DNA from 2 places in the Alicyclobacillus sp. SO9 genome. Region 1 is predicted to be linked to the other one. Evidence: riboswitches for the same ligand, from Rfam matches in the RefSeq annotation. Region 1 holds a riboswitch; the other holds the start of a gene.
What was found. Region 1 has a riboswitch for FMN ahead of GI364_RS14445 (DMT family transporter). Riboswitches for the same ligand answer to the same signal wherever they lie in the genome.
Positions count from the first base shown of each region.

Region 2: it holds a riboswitch for FMN, as region 1 does, so the genes downstream of both, ribD (bifunctional diaminohydroxyphosphoribosylaminopyrimidine deaminase/5-amino-6-(5-phosphoribosylamino)uracil reductase RibD) here and GI364_RS14445 (DMT family transporter) in region 1, are expected to answer to the same signal.

Region 1 is NZ_CP066339.1:3,072,069-3,075,195, reverse strand. Features, by position in the region: gene GI364_RS14455 (hypothetical protein) at 1-18, opposite strand, end outside; gene GI364_RS14450 (DNA-3-methyladenine glycosylase family protein) at 193-1,086, shown strand; FMN riboswitch at 1,156-1,304, shown strand; gene GI364_RS14445 (DMT family transporter) at 1,438-2,385, shown strand; gene rsgA (ribosome small subunit-dependent GTPase A) at 2,789-3,127, shown strand, end outside.
Region 2 is NZ_CP066339.1:4,109,870-4,112,996, forward strand. Features, by position in the region: gene GI364_RS19235 (riboflavin synthase) at 26-685, opposite strand; gene ribD (bifunctional diaminohydroxyphosphoribosylaminopyrimidine deaminase/5-amino-6-(5-phosphoribosylamino)uracil reductase RibD) at 801-1,919, opposite strand; FMN riboswitch at 2,083-2,221, opposite strand; gene epsC (serine O-acetyltransferase EpsC) at 2,564-3,127, opposite strand, start outside.

The DNA.
Region 1 (3,127 bases):
TATCATGTCAAATATCATTTATTCCACCCTCCTGTTTTCCGTGTATAGGATGCAATTCCAAATGAAGCGGCAACGTACAGTTGGCTAGAGACCTTGTATTGCAACTGAGAATTGTGTTTGTTCCGGTTTATCAATAAAAGTTCTGTGAGACTCGTATGAAATACTCTATTTCACTGGATTGCGGGTGAGTTTATGTTAATGCAATTACTTCCGGACACGCCTTTTCACTTTTCTGAAATGCTGAAGCGGCCGCTGTCGCGTCCGTCAGGGGTTGCCTTAGTTAATGCAGAGACCAATTCGTATACCACGGTATTAAGGCTCTTAGGCAAACTCATACCTGTGACGGTATGGGGAGTGGGTTCGATAGATAATACTGTGCTACAAGCAGAGTACCCTGATGATTTATCTGAAGCCGAAAATAAACAGGTTGTTCGGCAATTGAGACATATATTTGCCATGGATTCTGATTTAGCCGGTTTTTATTCAACGTTGTCTCATGACAAACGATGGGAAGGTTTACTCAAACGGTTTCGCGGCTTGCGTCCGATTCAAGATAGCAATTTGTTTGAGTCGATGGTTCGAATCGTGATTGGGCAACAGCTGAATGTGAAGTTTGCGGCAACGCTTGTAGAAAGGCTCGTAAAGCTAAATGACGAAGCCGTGAACTGGCACGATGAGGTCATCCCCGTATTCCCTGGGCCAGAGACCGTTGCAAGTTGGTCCTACGATGAGTTGCGTCAGCAATCATTTAGCCAACGGAAAGCAGAGTACGTGATTGACTTTGCGCGATTGGTTGTGGATGGAAAAGTTGATTTGGATGACCTGTGGTCAATGGAAAGTGAGCAAGTCTTCGCAAAAATGCTTGCCATTCGAGGCGTTGGCCGGTGGACGGTCGAGTGTTTTCTTCTCTTCGGTATGGGAAGAGAAGACCTAATACCTGCGGGGGATATCGGAATTCAGAATGCCCTTCAGAAACTTTACAGTCTTTCTTATAGGCCTAAGGAAGTTGAAGTAAGGGAATTTGCTGAAGAATGGTCCCCATATCGAAGTTATGCCACCTACTATCTGTGGCAGAGCCTGCTTTGAGTTTGAAAAATGTTCATCATCATTCGATTTTCTGTGTCTTGTCTTGTGCTACACTTTACATAGTTGAATATGAACCTTCGGGGCAGGGTGAAATTCCCGACCGGCGGTGACATTGCGCAGCAATGGAGCCCGCGACTCGTCTTCTGAGAACGTCTGTAGACGACTGATTTGGTGAAATTCCAAAGCCGACGGTATAGTCCGGATGGGAGAAGGTGAAGTTGCAGTGTGACAAAAGTGTCACGCTGTCTTCCACGTGCGCCCCGAGTGCTGTATACTCGGGTTTTTTGTGTGACGTGATCTTCGAAGGAGGTTCAATTCAAATCCTCGTTTTAGCGGGAGGTTTTTGAATTGGTGAACGGCTTTAAAGATACACGAAACAGTGGAGTCTGGCTGATTGCTTTAGGGGCTGGCATGTGGGGATTGGACGGAGTTCTGATTGTGGCCCTGTTGCATCACTTTAGTTCCATCGAGATTGTACTGTTTGAACACCTGTTATTGATGGTGTTTTCCGTGCCCGTCCTTATATGGAAGCGTACTGAACTGAGACGACTAAATGTAGGTGACTGGTTTGCGGTGCTCTTCATCGCGTGGGGCGGATCAGCAGTCGCTTCTGTACTGTTCACGGCTGCATTTAACACTGGTAACGCCAATGTTGTGTTGCTGATGCAAAAACTGCAACCGGTCTTTGCGGTGCTCTTGGCTGCCATAGTGTTGAAAGAGAGGCTAACTAAGAATTTTTGGACTGTGTTCATTGCGGCCTTGGGTGGGGCCTATCTACTGACGTTTGGCTTTCATATTCCCACTACTGGTATGAGCGCACATAAAATGACGGGTGCCGTGTTGTCCGCTGGTGCTGCCATTCTTTGGGGCGGTTCAACCGTCATGGGCAAACGTTTGGTAGCGAAAGTATCCTTCACGACAGTTACGAGTTTACGTTTTGTTGTTGCTATACCGCTGCTTGCAACACTAACCGTATTGAGCAGCCCTCACTGGCCAGAGGTCGGCTTTGCATTCACGGTGCCACCCGTGTGGATAAATCTTCTTTTTCAGGCGCTTGTTCCTAGTTTGTTAAGTTTACTTATCTATTACTTCGGCCTGCGGGGCACAAGGGCGTCTTATGCTACGCTGGCAGAGCTGGCATTCCCGGCTGTGGGTCTGTTGCTGAACTGGACAATCTTGCATCAATCCATTTCTGGTGGACAGTGGCTCGGTTTCGCCGTTGTATGGCTGGCGGTCTTGCAGTTATCTAAGACGCCGGCAAAACGTGGTGCAACTCTCCAACTCGAGGGAGTCTCGTGAAATGTTGCCAGCATGAATGTAGTGTTGTATGATGAGGCCAGAGTTTCAGGAAGGGAAGTGGTAGACTATGAAAAATCTCCGATACGTACGTTTAGAGAATTTCATACAGCTGTCCACGCTTTCCTTGTACGGGTGAAAGAAATTTTGACTTGCCTTGAGATCTGCAATGCAATCAATGGCGAACCGCAGCCATAACATGCTGCATTGCCCATACAAAAGTTAACACAAGGTACAGAGCCTTGGGCAGCATGAAGCCTGAGGCTTTTCTTTGTGCTATGCCGTGTAGCGAAGGTACTTTAGGTATCGTTTCGGGATTGACATAAGCAGCTGAGGTCCTTGCCACCACAGTTGCAGCCACAGGTGTGTTGCCTGTGGCTTATTTTGTTTTAATGGAGGAATACGTGTGAATCTTAAGAATTTAGGATGGTCTGAAGTTCAAGAACGTGCATTTCAAACGATTCACGAGCAAGGCCAGGTCGGGAGAGTCGCTGCGGAACAGAAAGGTGTCTATGATTTGTATACGGAGCGTGGCCCGGTGAAGGCAGTGGTTACCGGGAAGTTGCAGCACACGGCGAAGCATCGCGGTGATTTTCCTGCGGTGGGCGACTGGGTCGTCACAGCTTCCGAGGTGACAACCGCTTCCTTTGCCCGCATCCATTCTATACTTCCGCGTATGAGTACGTTTTCTCGCAAGGAGGCGGGATTCGTGACGGAAGAACAGATTGTTGCAACAAATGTGGAT
Region 2 (3,127 bases), 1.0 Mb from region 1:
TTTTCCTTTTGAGCCATCTTTTCTATTAAGCAAAACCAGTTCTCCTCAATAAGTCCATATCAATGTCCAATCCCGATTGAGGTCCGTCACCGCTCTGGGAGACACCCAGCAGTTTCTCAACATATTTAGCCAGGACATCGCATTCCAAATTGAAAACATCTCCCGGAGCCGCACTCAAGAGAGTCGTAGCTGTTCCGGTATGAGGAATCACGGATATTCGAAAACTCTTGTCTGTCGTATCCATCACTGTAAGACTGACACCATCAACGCAAATGGACCCTTTGTTTGCAATGTAGGCCATTACACTGTGCTCGGTTTCAATGGTTAAAACCTTTGCAATGCCCTCATCGTCCCGTCTGATTAAGGTTCCAGTTCCGTCAACGTGGCCTGAGACAATGTGCCCACCTAAGCGGTCACTTAGCTTCAACGCTCGTTCTAAATTTACACGGCTGCCTGAGCGTAATCGTCCCAAGTTGGTTTTACGCATTGTTTCCGGAACCGCATCCACGAGAAAACTGTTTGCGTCAAAAGCCACAACGGTCAGACAAACACCATTTATGGCAATACTGTCCCCAATTTTAACGTCTGTTAGGACTGTCTTGGCGCGCAGACGCAGATGCGCACTGTGTTCCTCAGACACAACCCGTTCTACCGTTGCCACTTCTTCCACCAACCCTGTAAACACGACCCTTCACCCCCTGTCTCGTCCCGCTGTTCAGAGTCCTGACCGTCAACTCAGTCTGTCTCCATGGGTCCGGCACTTGTGTAAATTAACAGAACTAGATGAAACGAAACGGAACTCACACGTCGTCATATTTGAGCGTTCCCCGCAAACACAAGTCTGGTCCAATCTGTTCCCAAGTCACATTTTGCACAGAGACAGCGTCCGTCATTAGGGTCGGGCCAAGTCCAGCCAACACGGGAATTCCTCCGCCAAGAATTTTTGGAGCGACAAAATACACGAGTTCATCAATCAACTGCTGCCGCAGCAGTTGCGATACAATTGTCGCTCCCCCTTCCACCAACAGCTCATTAATTCCTCGTGCTGACAGTTCAGTCAACGCCTCCTGCAAGGGAACATGACCCTCAGGAGTAGACGGCAGAGCAACCACTTTCACATTTCCCGGGTTTACCTCTTCCAGCGCGTGAGTACGATGAGGACTGGCCCGCTCCGTAGTGTAGAACAGTGTCTGCCCTGGTTCCTGCAACACTTTGGCTGACACGGGTGTACGCAATGTGGAGTCAAAGACAACGCGTAACGGCTGTCTTTGCTGACTGTTCCCAAACCGGTCAGTCAGCTGAGGATTGTCTGTAATGATGGTCTGAACACCCACCGCAATAGCAGGGATACGCCGCCGCAGGGCGTGGACGGCGTGCCTTGCTTCCGGTCCTGTCACATAGCGGCTGTCTCCAGTCTCCGCCGCAATATATCCATCCAAAGTCGCGGCAGCCTTCCAGACGATGAGAGGTCTGTCTTTCCTTATCCAGCAAAAGAATGCACTGTTAAGAGCCCTCGCCTCTGCTTCAAGAACTCCGACTTCAACCTCAATACCAGCGTTACGCAGTCTTTGAATACCTGCACCGGATACCTCTGGATTCGGGTCCTGTACCGCAATGATAACCCGCTCAACATTTGCTTCCACCAAGGCATTTGCACAAGGAGGCGTCTTGCCGTAGTGGCTGCAAGGTTCCAGCGTGACATACACTGTGGATCCAACTGCTTTATCGCCAGCCATGTTTAGTGCATTAATTTCCGCATGGGGACCCCCTGCGTATAGATGGGCTCCAACTCCTACAATTCGTCCGTCTCTCACGATGACGGCGCCTACCAGTGGATTGGGCGTCGTTTGACCGCGGGCTGACTCGGCCAACCGAAGTGCAATTTTCATGTAGTGTTCATCCACTGTGCTTTCCAGCAATTTAAAAAGCCCCCTGAACAACGATTCCAGGGGGGCATACTTCGAACACTGTATCTAATCCTGAACGCAGAAAGAATGCAAGCCAACAAGCTTCTGAGCCTAGACTGACGCGCTTGTAGCCACACACATTCAATCTAACAGGCGCAACTCGCCTGTCGTCAACGTTCTCCTTCTACTATCCGGACTATACCGTCGGTACTGGACTCTCACCAGTTCCTGCCTTGCGGCTCGTGGACTTCGCATCTGCGTCACCACCGATCGGGAATTGGCACACCGTGCCTCACCCTGCCCCGAAGGAATCGTATGCGGTTTTACAGAAAAACCTCTGCTATTCCGATAATAGTTCACTCTGAAATACAAATCAAGAGAAGCGATGTCGCGACAGACCTGCATGCTGCACTGTCTTTGCGAACTAAACCAGCTACACATTCGTATGCATTCTGATCTCAGTCAACAAAAAAATTGGCACAGCCTCTAACGAGGATGTGCCGTCTAGGGGAAAAGGGTTAACCTGACTATAGCATTATGCATTCAATGAAACATCAAACTTTTGTCCCGAAGCAAGTCAGACCTTTGTCCATTCTTGACCTGTATATGGTATGGTTTCACCCAATATTTTCGGTGTATTTTTTAGAAGACAGCGCTTAGCTGCCCTTTTTGGTACGAATAATGCTTTCCGTCTGATACAGCACCTTGGAATGCGGCGGGATACTCGACGTCACCCACGCATTACTTCCAATTACGCTGTGATGGCCAACCACTGTATCGCCGCCGAGAACGGTCGCATGTGCATAGAGCACGACACCTTCTTCAATGGTGGGATGCCGTTTTGCACTTCGAAGCATAAACCCTTTTTCGTCGCGAGGAAAGTATAACGCTCCAATCGTGACTCCCTGGTATATTCGTACATGGTTCCCCACCACAGCGGTTTCTCCAATCACGATGCCGGTACCGTGATCAATCATGATTTTCCGCCCAATCTTTGCCCCAGGATGAATATCTATTCCCGTCACGCGATGAGCGTATTCTGCCATCATGCGCGGTAACAGTGGAATGTTCAACTCGAACAGGATGTGAGCCATGCGGTAGATTCCCAGCGCCATAATCCCCGGGTAGGTCAGCAAAATTTCATCGTAACTCGCCGCAGCAGGGTCGCCGTTAAAAGTCTCATCCACGTCTTCGTATAAGCGTTCCTGCAGTTCAGGAAA